Regions from separate parts of the Mesorhizobium sp. BHbdii genome, predicted to be linked through region 3. Evidence: predicted binding sites of a transcription regulator. Region 3 holds the regulator's gene; each other region holds the start of a gene.
What was found. The regulator LexA, encoded in region 3, represses DNA repair genes until DNA is damaged. The targets are predictions, from matches to a motif close to TGTTCNNNNTGTGTTCNG.

Region 1 (4,395 bases), on a different contig from region 3:
ATGCCGGTGTTCATGCCCTGCCCTCCCGCCGGGCTGTGCACGTGCGCGGCATCACCCATGAGAAACAACCGGTCCTTGCGGTACGAGCGGACCAAGCGGTGATGGACGCGAAAACGCGAGCTCCACGACAGATCGAGCACCCGGGCTCTTTTTTTGGTCGGTCCACGGCTGTCGAGCAGCGCCTGGATGTCAGGGATCTCGGGCTTTTCCGGTGCGTCATCCATTGTTGCGACGACCCGGTACGATCCGTCCGGGAGCGGCGCCACCACCACCAGCCCGGCCGGTGCAAAGAACAGCGACACTTCGGTCGGCCCAACCGGCCAGTCGAGACGAACATCGGCGAGGACGAACGAAGCGTCATAGGCCGCGCCGTCGAACTCGATGCCGGTCGACCTGCGCACCAGGCTGTGCATGCCGTCGGCACCAACGACGTAGCGTGCCGATATCAGTTTCTCGCGGCCGTTCTCGATCACCGTCACGCGTGCGCCGTCAGCGTCCTGAACGACCGCCTTGGCCTCGACCGTGCGGTGAATCACGCCGCCCAGGGCTGCGATCCGTTCGGCGAACACCTGCTCGGTCAGGTTCTGAGGCAGCATCATCAGATAGGGATGCCTTGACGGAAGCTTGCTGAAATCGAGCTTGAGCAGCGCCCGATTGCGGTCGCGGATGGCGAAATTCTGCAGCTTCAGGGCAAGTTCGCTCAGCCGCTGCGTGACGCCGAGCGGCTGCAGCGTTTCCAGCGTCTGCGCGTGGATGACGCCAGCCCGCGACGTCTGAAGCCCCTGCGCCAGCCTGTCGATCAAAACATGATCGACGCCGGCCTGGTGCAGCACGATGGACAGCGCCATGCCGGTCGGCCCGGCGCCGATGATCAGGACTTCCGTAGTTTTCGGCAACATTTCTGTCTCCATTTGTCAACGATCGTTGACTTTCTAGCCGAACCCATTGCATTTGTCAACGGCCGTTGGCATATGAATTTCATGACCGAGAAGCAGCCGAAGAAACCCAGCAAGTCGGACCGCACGCGCGCCCAAATTCTCGAGGCCGCGAGGCTCCTGTTCGCCGAGCACGGCTATGACGGCGCCTCCATCCGCGACGTCGCGGCGCATGCCTCGATCGATCCGGCCATGGTGATCCGCTATTTCCGCAGCAAGGACGAACTGTTTGCCAGGGCGGCGGTCGTCGACCTGCAATTGCCGGCGCTACGGGTGATCGATCGAAACGCCATCGGTCAAACGCTGGTCAGGCGTTTTCTCGAAATCTGGGAAGGCCCGGCCAGCGGTCCCGGCATGGCAATTCTGCTGCGTTCGTCGACGTCGAACGAATTCGCCGCGGAAAAATTGCGCGACGTGTTTGGCAACCAGGTGAGGCCGGTGGTTGCGGCGGTCTCTGACCCCGCCGATGCGGGTCGACGGGCCGGGCTCGTTTCGAGCCAGCTGCTGGGTCTGGCGATGTGCCGGTACCTGCTGCGGCTTCCGCCAGTCGTCGCCCTGTCCCACGACGAAATTATCCAGAAAGTCGGCCCTACTTTGCAGCGCTATGCCGTGGGAGAGGACGGGTCTTGAACCAATCCGTTCTGCATTGCTGGCACGCTGGTCCTCGTGCAGCGACTGCGCCGACGATGGACGCGACGGCGACCTTGTGCCGAAGCGGCACGCAAAACTTAATGGCGGCCGCACAGCCTGTGCAAAACCCTGTTCCCCGCCTGTGGATACCCGGTGGAAAACCTGTTCACGACACTACATATTGGGGTGAACAAACCGGGAAACTCCCGCCAGCGCTGATTCGTCGCCGTTTCGTTCCGGCTTTGAGCGGAAGGTTAACGACAAAAGGCTGAAAACATCCCCAAATGGTTAAGGCGCGTTAGGAAAGATTAATAATTTCAAAATGTTGGATGACGCCGCCGACCTGCTGTCGATCGTTCATCGGCAAAGGTTAACGGCGAGTCAGCCCTGCATGAAACGGGCCATTTCGGCGATTCAGCATGTGGTGAGACTCGCCGGCGAAAAATCCAGATGTAGCCGTGAACAAACCCTGAATCCGCGCGAGTCAGCGATTCGTAGCCGATTCGTTCCAGACTCGTTCCAACTGTTAAATCGGACCGCCCTACTGTCTAATCGGAAGCTGAGGGGAGCCTTCGAGCTGCCGTCGGAACATTCCGCTTTCGCTTCGCGCCCGAAATCCCTATGTGTCGCTTGTCACACGCGCCAGCACGGGGCGCGCTCCCGACAACGCGAGGCAGAGAGCCTTATTTCCAGGTCGATGAACATCCAGCCGAAACACACTGAACCGCTGATCCTGTCGGGCCGCGACGTGACCGCCGTGCTCGGGCCGACCAACACCGGTAAGACCCATCTCGCCATCGAGCGCATGGTGGCGCATGAAAGCGGCATTATCGGCCTGCCGCTCAGGCTCCTCGCCCGCGAGGTTTATACACGCGTCTGCGAGAAGGTCGGCGCTCACAAGGTGGCGCTCATCACCGGCGAGGAGAAGATCCAGCCCGACGGCGCCAGATATTCGGTCTGTACGGTGGAAGCCATGCCGCGCGAGACCGACGCCGCGTTCGTTGCCATCGACGAGGTTCAGCTGGCCGGCGATCTAGAGCGCGGCCACATCTTCACCGACCGCATCCTGCATCTGCGCGGCCGCCAGGAGACACTGCTGCTGGGTGCGGCCACCATGCACGGCATCCTCCAGCGTCTGCTGAAGGGCGTGTCGGTGGTGACGCGGCCACGGCTGTCGCATCTCGCCTATGCCGGCTCGAAGAAGCTCACCCGCTTGCCGCGACGTACGGCGATCGTCGCCTTTTCCGCCGACGAGGTTTATGCGATCGCCGAACTGATCCGCCGCCAGCAGGGCGGTGCGGCCGTCGTGCTCGGTGCGCTATCGCCCCGCACCCGCAACGCGCAGGTGGCGCTGTTCCAATCGGGTGATGTCGATTATCTGATCGCCACCGATGCGATCGGCATGGGCCTCAACCTCGATCTCGATCATGTCGCCTTCGCCCAGAACCGCAAATTCGACGGCTACCAGTACCGCAATCTGACGGCGGCCGAGCTCGGCCAGATCGCCGGCCGCGCCGGCCGGCACTTGCGCGACGGAACCTTCGGCGTCACCGGCCAGGTCGATCCACTGGATGAGGAACTGGTCAAGAAGATCGAAGCGCATGATTTCGACCCGGTGAAGGTGCTGCAATGGCGCACCGCGCGTTTCGATTTCGCCAACCTCGACGCGCTGAAGCGCTCGATCGAGACCAACGCCCCGGTTGAAGGCCTGACGCGCGCGCTGCCGGCGGTGGATGCGCAGGCGCTCGAGCACCTGTCCCGCGACGAGGACATTCGGGCGCTTGCCACCGACGCCAGGCGCGTGGCGCTGTTGTGGGAGGCCTGCGCCCTTCCCGACTACAGGAAGATCGCGCCAGCCCAGCATGCCGACCTGATCGCCTCGATCTACATGGACCTTGCCAGGCATGGCCATGTCGACGAGAACTACATGGCCGAGCAGGTGCGCCGTGCCGACACCACCGAGGGCGACATCGACACGCTGTCGCACCGGATCGCCCAGATCCGCACCTGGACTTTCGTTTCCAACCGGCCCGGCTGGCTGGCCGATCAGGCACACTGGCAGGAAAAGACGCGCGAAATCGAAGACAGATTGTCGGATGCGCTGCATGAGCGGTTGACGAAACGCTTCGTAGACCGCAGGACTTCCGTCCTCATGCGGCGCCTTAGAGAAAATACCATGCCTGAAGCCGAAATCAGCCCAACCGGAACCGTCCTCGTCGAAGGCCATCATGTCGGCGAGTTGCAGGGGTTCCGCTTCACCGCCGACCAAAGCGCCGGCGGCGAGGACGCCAAGGCGGTGCGTGCAGCAGCCCAGAAGGCGCTTGCAGCCGAATTCGAGGCGCGGGCCGAACGCTTCGGCGCCTCGGCCAACGGCGACATCGCGCTCGGCTCCGACGGCACGTTGCGCTGGATCGGCGCGCCGATCGGCACGCTGGTAGCAGGCGACGAGCCGCTGAAGCCGCGCCTTGTGCTGCTGGCCGACGAGCAGCTCACCGGACCCGCCCGCGATAAGGTCGCGGCCCGGGCCGAGCGCTTCGTCAATTTCCAGATCGAGTCCCTGCTGAAGCCGCTGGTCGACCTCAAGAACGCCGAGCAGATCACCGGCATCGGCCGCGGCATCGCCTTCCAGCTCGTCGAGCATTTCGGCCTCATCAACCGCCGTGACATCGCCGAGGAGATGAAGTCGCTCGACCAGGAAGGCCGCGCCGCCCTTCGCCGACTCGGCGTGCGCTTCGGCGCCTACCACGTCTTCGTGCCCGCGCTGATCAAGCCCGCCCCGGCTGGACTGGTGACGCTGTTGTGGGCGCTGAGGAGCGACGGCAAGGACAAG
Region 2 (4,395 bases), 580 kb from region 3:
GACGAGATCTCGCATTGTGGATGCTCGTCGTCCTCGATCTCGGCTTGATAGACGCCAAGGTTGCGCTTGCCCTTGATTTTCAGCGTATCGAAATCGGCACCGAGATTGATGGCAAAGCCGCCGCCGCCCTGCTGCTTGCGGCAGATCGAGCAGTAGCAAAGCATGAACGGCACCGGCGTGTGGCTTTCCACCTCGAAGCGGACGGCATCGCACCGGCAGGACCCTTTGAGCAGAAGCGGCATGATGAGGGACTCCGAAGAATTTGGCTCTCAACTTGTCAGCATGGTTTTGGTTGCGGCGATGACAAGGGGAAATCCGGGTGACATGATCGCGGCATGGACAATGAACGCATTGCCGAACTTTTCGAAGGCCTCGGCCCGGTCAGCATTCGCAAGATGTTCGGCGGCAAGGGCATCTACTTCGACGGCGTCATCGTCGCCATCGTCATCCGTGGCGAATTGATGCTGAAGGCCGACTCGGAAAGCGCGCCCGAATTCGAAGCGGCCGGCTGCCGGCAATGGACCTACACCGGCTCGCGGCACGGCAAGCTCGTGTCCATGCCGTATTGGAGCATTCCCGACAGCGCCTTCGACGATCCGGACGAGATGGCAGTCTGGGCGCGCCGGGCCTATGAGGCGGGGCTGCGTGCCGGCAAATAGGCCGCCTCTCCACTGGTCATCAGCTCATGCCAATTTTCTGCGGCTCGGGCACAAGGGCCAGCGCGTCGGCAAAGTCTGCCGCCGTAAAGACCGGCACAAGTTCGGCACTTTCGATCGCAAGCATTGCCGCGGCAACGCCGTCACGCAGCGCCGCGCGCAGCGTCAGGCCGCGCAGCAGGGCGGCGACCGTTGCGCCCGCCAGCGCATCGGCGGCGGCGACGGTGACTTTTCTCGGCGGCGGGATCGAGAAGGCGCCGGCCTCGTCGAAACCCAGCACCGGACCGTCATCCGACCTCACCACGCCATATTTGAGGCCGGCGCGCCTCAGGCGGTCGATGATATCACGCTCCGCCGTGTCGATACCGACATCGGCGAGTGCGATGGCCTCGCGCCGGTCCATGAAGACCATCGCCAGGCTGCCAAGCACCGGCGCGAGCCGCACCGCCTTGTCTGGTGAGACGGCGAGGGCGAAGACCGGCTTGCCGGTGGCAAACGCCACCAGCCGCTCCAGCGCCGTCGACGGCAGGTTGGCGTCGCACAGGACCGCATCGGCGGTGCTGATCGCCTCACGCACCTTGGCACGGCGGATCTGCTTGGGAAGCGCCAGGTCGTAGAGCGCCATGTCGGAAAGGCCGACGATCAGCGCGCCGTCGCCGTCGATTATCGTCGTGTTGCTCGGCGTCGTGCGATCGAGGAACACCACGGATAGATCGGCAATGCCGGCCGCAGCGATGGCGCGCGAGACCGTGTCGGCCAGAACATCGCCGCCGCGCACCGAAAGCAGCGAGCCGGAGACGCCGCGCCGCACGGCGCCGCGCAGCGCATTGAAGACGGCGCCGCCGACAGCCTCGCGCATCGTGCCGGGATTCGACGCCGCCGGCACAAAGGCGCCCGAAACCTGGCCGCGCCGATCTATATAGGCGCCGCCTACGGCCAGGATTGTCGGCGACTTCATCATGCCTGGGAGGAAACCTTTGCTGTTGCCGGGCGAAGACTAGGGTGTCCGGCGGAGCCCGGCAACCGGAGGCGCGATTCGAAAGATGCCAGCACGATCCTGCGGGTGAAGCGGGATACATCCGGGGGTGAAAACACGAAACAAAAAAAGAACAAATCCAGATATTGTTTGTTTTTCAATCATTTGTCTCCCCTTGCCAGACGAGAACAAAAAAGGTACAAATTAATAAGGATTACGGATTGTCCGGCCTTCATTGACGACCAAGGGGTGATGTATCATGGCTCAGAATTCTTTGCGGCTTGTAGAGGACAAAGCAGTGGATAAATCAAAGGCTCTGGATGCGGCGCTGTCGCAAATCGAGCGTGCCTTCGGCAAGGGCTCGATCATGCGGCTCGGCGCAAACGAGCAGGTCGTCGAGATCGAAACGGTGCCGACCGGTTCGCTTGGCCTCGACATCGCGCTTGGCGTCGGCGGCCTGCCGCGCGGCCGCATCGTCGAGATCTACGGGCCGGAAAGCTCGGGCAAGACGACGCTGGCGCTGCACACGGTGGCCGAAGCCCAGAAGAAGGGCGGCATCTGCGCCTTTGTCGATGCCGAGCACGCGCTCGATCCGGTCTATGCGCGCAAGCTCGGCGTCGACCTCGAAAATCTGCTGATCTCGCAGCCCGATACCGGCGAACAGGCGCTGGAGATCTGCGACACGCTGGTGCGTTCCGGCGCCATCGACGTGCTGGTGGTCGATTCGGTCGCAGCGCTGACGCCGCGCGCCGAAATCGAGGGCGAAATGGGCGATTCACTGCCCGGCCTGCAGGCCCGCCTGATGAGCCAGGCGCTGCGCAAGCTGACCGCCTCGATCTCGCGCTCCAACACCATGGTCATCTTCATCAACCAGATCCGCATGAAGATCGGCGTGATGTTCGGTTCGCCCGAGACCACGACCGGCGGCAACGCGCTGAAATTCTATGCTTCGGTGCGCCTCGACATTCGCCGCATCGGCTCGGTCAAGGACCGCGACGAAGTCGTCGGCAACCAGACCCGCGTCAAGGTGGTCAAGAACAAGTTGGCGCCGCCCTTCAAGGTGGTGGAGTTCGACATCATGTATGGCGAGGGCGTGTCCAAGACCGGTGAGTTGGTCGACCTCGGCGTCAAGGCCGGCGTGGTCGAGAAGTCGGGCGCCTGGTTCTCCTATAATTCGCAGCGTCTCGGCCAGGGCCGCGAGAACGCAAAACTGTTCCTGCGCGACAATCCCGACACGGCACGCGAGATCGAGCTGGCGCTGAGGCAGAATGCCGGGCTGATCGCCGAGAAATTCCTCGAAAATGGCGGTTCCGAAGGCGGAGACGATAGTTTCGAGGACGAAGCGGGCGCGATGTAAGATACAGGCTGTGCCAGTCAAAGTTACCGGTTTGAGTTCGCGTATCCCGAATTGAGTTGGTGTATCGATGTGTTTATGCCGCCGGCCTTGGGCCGGCGGTTTGCGTTTTTGCCGATAGCTCTGGTCATTGTGAACAGCCGGCAAGGGCTACGGTTTGGAGCAATTCCGTGTTTCTGGACAGGGTGCAGTGCGACCGCTAAAAGGCCATGTCTGTTTTCCGCCGGCAATCGGCGGATCTCTCGAAAAGGCAGTATTCATGAGTGGCGTCAACGAGATCAGGTCGGCATTTCTCGACTATTTCCGCAAAGAGGGTCACGAGGTCGTGGCGTCGAGCCCGCTGGTGCCGCGCAACGACCCGACGCTGATGTTCACCAACGCTGGCATGGTGCAGTTCAAGAACGTCTTCACCGGGTTGGAAAGCCGTCCCTATTCGCGCGCCACCACCTCGCAGAAATGCGTGCGCGCCGGCGGCAAGCACAACGATCTCGACAATGTCGGCTACACTGCCCGTCACCACACCTTCTTCGAGATGCTCGGCAACTTCTCCTTCGGCAATTATTTCAAGGAGCGCGCCATCGAGCTTGCCTGGAATCTGATCACCCGCGAGTTCGGCATCGCCAAGGACCGGCTTCTGGTGACCGTCTACCATACCGACGACGCGGCCGCGGGCTTCTGGAAGAAGATCGCCGGGCTGCCGGAGGACAGGATCATCCGGATCGCCACCAGCGACAATTTCTGGGCGATGGGCGATACCGGTCCCTGCGGCCCGTGCTCGGAAATCTTCTACGACCATGGCGCCGACATTCCGGGCGGCCCGCCCGGCAGCGCGGATGAGGACGGCGACCGTTTCATCGAGATCTGGAACCTCGTCTTCATGCAGTTCGAGCAGGTGACGAAGGCGCAGCGGATCGAACTGCCGCGCCCGTCGATCGACACCGGCATGGGGCTGGAGCGCATCGCAGCCGTCCTGCAGGGTGAGCACGACAACTACGACATCGACCTGTTCAAGGCGCTGATCCGTGCCTCGGAAGAGGCGACCGGCGTCAAGGCGGAAGGCAAGAACCGGGCGAGCCACCGCGTCATTGCCGATCACCTGCGCGCATCGAGCTTCCTCATCGCCGACGGCGTGCTGCCGTCGAACGAAGGCCGCGGCTACGTGCTGCGTCGCATCATGCGCCGCGCCATGCGCCATGCGCAGCTTTTGGGCGCCCGTGATCCGCTGATGTGGCGGCTGGTGCCGGCGCTGGTGCGCGAGATGGGCCAAGCCTATCCCGAACTGGTGCGGGGCCAGCCGCTAATATCAGAGACGCTGAAGCTCGAGGAAACGCGCTTCCGCAAGACGCTGGCGCGCGGCCTCGGCCTGCTTGCCGACGCGACCGAGACGCTCGGCAGCGGCGACCGGCTTG
Region 3 (4,395 bases):
GTGGCTTTTTCCTCGGCAATCCGAAGATCGTCGTTTCCGAGAATGTGCCGTTCGCCGCGCGCCTTTCTTCCTCGATCGAAAAGGCGCGCGAAAACATTGCCGACCATATCAGGGACAGCATTGGTGGCGCCGAGGGGGAGATTGCCGCCGCACTGATCATCGGTGTGCGTGCCGGCATTCCCGAAGAGATAAACGAATCGATGCGGCGCACCGGCATCTATCACATCATCTCGATTTCCGGCCTGCACATGGCGCTTGTCGCCGGCACGATCATGGGATTGCTGCGCGGCGCCTTTGCGCTGTTTCCCGATTTTTCGTCACGCCGGCCGGTCAAGAAATATGCGGCTGCTGCCGCACTCCTTTCCATCGCTGCCTATCTCATTTTTTCCGGTATCGTGGTCGCGGCTGAACGCAGCTTCATCATGCTGGCGGTAATGCTTGTCGCCGTGCTGTTCGACCGAGCGGCACTTACCATGCGCAATCTGACGATTTCTGCCATCGCCGTCATCGTCGTGTCGCCGCACGAGGTGGTCGGCCCAAGCTTCCAGATGTCCTTCGCCGCGACTGCTGCTCTCGTGGGCGCCTATGCCGGCTGGTCCGACTATCGTGCCGACAGGGCCACGGCGCCGCCACAGCGACGGTCGCCGGTCGCTTTCGTCACGCGAAAACTCGCCGCTGGGACAGGTACCATCGCAATGACCTCCATCATTGCCGGCAGCGCCACCGCGCTCTTCGCCATCTGGCACTTCCAGCGCGTATCGCCGCTTAGCCTGTTCGCCAATCTGGCGGTCATGCCAATCGTCACGGTCGTCATGTTCCTGGCCGTCCTCAGCGCTCTGGCAATGCCTTTCGGCTTCGACGAACCTTTCCTCTACATGATGGGCAAGGGACTGACGGCCATGATCGCAATATCGGGACGGATTTCCGAGCGGTCGCCGGTCGATGCAGTCGGGCTGATCTCGTTGCAGTCGGTTCTGCTGGTGACGGTCGCCCTGGTCATCGCCACGATCGCGACGACATGGTTGCGGCTTGCGGCACTTCCCTTTGCGCTCGCCGGCCTGCTGACGATTTCCGACACGCGCGCCCCCGATGTGCTGATTTCGGAAGATGCGCATCTGGTGGCGCTGCCGATCGGCGGCGGCGAACTTGCCGTCAACCGGGTGCGTTCGAACGAATTCACCACCGACAACTGGAAACATGCGCTGGTTTCAGCGACCATTGTCGAGCCGGAGACATTCGAAATAGGAGACGTGCGGTTCGACGTCGCCGACCCGGCCGACCTGCCGCCTGGAGCGCCCTTCTACTGCACTGCCGGCCTGTGCCTCGCCCGGCACCCGTCCGGCGCGATCATCGCACTCGCCGACGACCGCAAAACCGCACGGCCAGCCTGTGCCTTTGCGGATTTGATCGTCATCGACGATGCCACAGCCTATTATAATCCCTGCCGCAATCCGCTGGTTCTCGTCGTCACCAAACGGCAGCTCGCTCGCATGGGCAGTGCCGCCGTCTTCTTCGATCCGCTATCAGCGACGACGCGCGCAGAAATCCGTTTTGCCGTCAGACAGCCATATAGGCCTTGGCACGAGCAGCGGAGATATTCGCGCGAGGCGAGGGGCTTGCCACCATACCGCAGGGCCGAGAAACCCAAGAAACCTGCCGCTCAGTAACGCCGGATCAGTCCGACGAGCTTGCCTTGCACCTTGACCCGGTCCGGCCCGAAGATGCGCGTCTCATAGGCCGGATTGGCGGCTTCCAGTGCGATCGAGGCGCCCTTGCGGCGGAACCGCTTCAGCGTCGCTTCCTCCTCGTCGACCAAGGCGACGATGATCTCGCCAGGCTGAGCGGTGTCGGCGTTGCGGATGATGACCGTGTCGCCGTCGAAAATGCCGGCCTCGATCATCGAATCACCCTTGACCTCCAGCGCGTAGTGCGTGCCGCCGGTGATCATGTCCGGTGGTACCGAGATCGAATGCGTCTGGTGCTGGATGGCGTCGATCGGCACACCGGCAGCGATGCGGCCCATCACCGGTATGGAGATGGTGGCAACGACGTCGTCGTCATTGCCGGCCGCGGGCAGGCGCGAAGGCGCCGGTTTGATCTGTCGTCCGAGGCTGCCCTGCCCAAGGCTGCCCTGAATGACGCTTGGCGAGAATTTGCGAGCCGCATTGAGGCCGGGCGCGATCGAATCGGGCAGGCGCAGCACCTCCAGCGCGCGGGCCCGGTTGGGCAGGCGGCGAATGAAACCGCGCTCCTCCAGCGCCGTGATCAGCCGATGGATCCCCGATTTCGAGGCGAGGTCGAGCGCTTCCTTCATCTCGTCGAACGAGGGCGGAATGCCGCTTTCCTTCAGCCGCTCGTGGATGAACATCAGCAGTTCATGTTGTTTGCGTGTCAGCATCGCGACCCCCAACAGAATCAGAAAAACAAACCCAGAACAAACACTATCTGTTCCAGTTGTGTTCCGCAACCGTTTAAAGTTTAATGAATGTGTTGACGTTTTGTTCAGCGTAGCATCAGCACGCTACACGCGGCGCCCGTCGCGGCTGGCGGAGCGAATGGCTCGCGCACGATCAGCCCGTTGGCGTCGGCCAGCATTTTGAGCATCGAGGAATCTTGGATGCCGAACGGGGTCGCTAGTGGCGTGCCGTCTTCCTTCACCACCGCGCGTACATAGTCCTGCCTGAGATCGTTGGCCGGCATGGCGGCGCCGAGCCGCGCCTGACGCATGTCCTGCCGGAAGGCGCGGCCGCCGAGCCGCGCAAGCAGCGGCTTCAGAAAGAGCTGCGTGCAGACCAGACTCGCCACCGGATTGCCAGGCAGGCCGATGCAGCGGATGTCGCCCAGCCGCCCGAACATCAACGGCTTGCCAGGCCGCATGGCGATTTTCCAGAAATCGAGCGTCATGCCTTCACCGGTCAGCACGTTATGGACCAGGTCATGGTCGCCGACCGAGGCGCCGCCCAGCGTGACAATGACGTCGGCGCCTGCGTCGACCGCTTGTTTCACCAGCGTGGCGATCGCCTCCTTGCGGTCGGGGGCGATGCCGAGATCGAGCGCGCTGGCGCCGACCGAGCGGGCCGCGGCGGCGACGCCATAGGCATTGGACGAGATGATCTTGTCGGGGCCAAGGTCGCTGCCCGGCGGCAGCAATTCGTCGCCGGTGGCGATGATGGCGATCAGCGGCCGTTTCACCACGCTGACCTGCGGGTGGTTGGCCGACGCCGCCAGCGACAATGCCGCCGGATCAAGCGGGCGGCCTTTCTCCAGCAGGACGTCGCCCTTCGAGAAATCGAGCCCGAGGCGGCGGATGTTGCGGCCTTCAACCGTCGACGCGGTCACTTCGACGCTGCCGCCGCCGAGATCCCTTGCATTCTCCTGGATGACGATGGTGTCGGCGCCTGCAGGAAGCGGCGCGCCGGTGAAGATGCGCACGGCCTGCGCCGGGCCGACTGTTCCGGCAAAGCCGCGTCCGGCCGGCGCCATGCCGATCACCGAAAGTCTTGCGGGCACGGACGCGACGTCCTCGGCCCGCACGGCATAGCCGTCCATGGCGGACGCGTTGAACGGCGGCTGGGTGCGGAGCGCCAGAAGCGGCTCCGCCAGCACGCGGTCGGCGGCGTCCATCAGGGCGACGCATTCAGCCTGCAAGGGCGCAGCATCCTCAAGCAGGCGCTCGAGCGCCTCGGCGACCGGAAGCAGTGCCATTATTGGCCTGCCCCCTTGGCGTCCGCCTTGTAGTCGCCGGATTTGCCGCCGGTCTTTTCGACCAGCCTGATGCCCGAGATCACCATGGCGCGGTCGACCGCCTTGGCCATGTCATAGATGGTCAGGCAGGCGACCGAGACGGCGGTCAGCGCTTCCATCTCGACGCCGGTCTTACCTGTGACGCGGGCCAGCGCCGTGACCTTCAGGCCTGGCAGCGTCGCGTCCGGTTCGATGTCAACGGATACCTTGGTCAACAGCAGCGGATGGCAGAGCGGGATCAGCTCATGCGTCCTCTTGGCCGCCATGATGCCGGCGATGCGCGCCGTGCCCAGCACGTCGCCCTTTTTGGCATCGCCGTCGAGAATCATCTTCAGCGTTTCGGGCCGCATCGCGACAAGACCTTCGGCGATTGCCGTGCGCGTCGTCTCCGCCTTGTCGCCGACATCGACCATATTGGCTTCGCCTTTCGCGCCAAGATGGGTGAGGGCGGCCGTCATCGTCAGTCAGCCTTAGAGCGACGTGCGTCCGTTTGGACGCGCAAAGTACGCTCTAACCCTTTGAAACTATGCATCGTGCTCTCCAAAAATCGATTCCGATCTTCGGGTCGATAGATGAGCCGGCGCCTTGCCCGTCAAAAGCAGGCGCGTTGCAGTGGCCACATTCTGTTGCCGCATCAGGCTCTCGCCGACG

Region 1: ACWTU8_RS24840 (helicase-related protein) is a predicted target of LexA. The motif match lies at 2,070-2,087, and genes of this name have one in related genera.
Region 2: recA (recombinase RecA) is a predicted target of LexA. The motif match lies at 1,751-1,768, and genes of this name have one in related genera.

The regions. Positions count from the first base shown of each region.
Region 1 is NZ_JBSPKX010000005.1:266,731-271,125, forward strand. It holds gene ACWTU8_RS24830 (FAD-dependent oxidoreductase) at 1-848, opposite strand, end outside; gene ACWTU8_RS24835 (TetR/AcrR family transcriptional regulator) at 807-1,565, shown strand; gene ACWTU8_RS24840 (helicase-related protein) at 2,263-4,395, shown strand, end outside.
Region 2 is NZ_JBSPKX010000001.1:2,313,941-2,318,335, reverse strand. It holds gene ACWTU8_RS11335 (GFA family protein) at 1-242, opposite strand, end outside; gene ACWTU8_RS11330 (TfoX/Sxy family protein) at 336-659, shown strand; gene ACWTU8_RS11325 (carbohydrate kinase family protein) at 679-1,617, opposite strand; gene recA (recombinase RecA) at 1,892-2,989, shown strand; gene alaS (alanine--tRNA ligase) at 3,246-4,395, shown strand, end outside.
Region 3 is NZ_JBSPKX010000001.1:1,732,652-1,737,046, forward strand. It holds gene ACWTU8_RS08400 (ComEC/Rec2 family competence protein) at 1-1,667, shown strand, start outside; gene lexA (transcriptional repressor LexA) at 1,661-2,398, opposite strand; gene ACWTU8_RS08410 (molybdopterin molybdotransferase MoeA) at 2,503-3,705, opposite strand; gene moaC (cyclic pyranopterin monophosphate synthase MoaC) at 3,705-4,202, opposite strand; gene trpC (indole-3-glycerol phosphate synthase TrpC) at 4,269-4,395, opposite strand, start outside.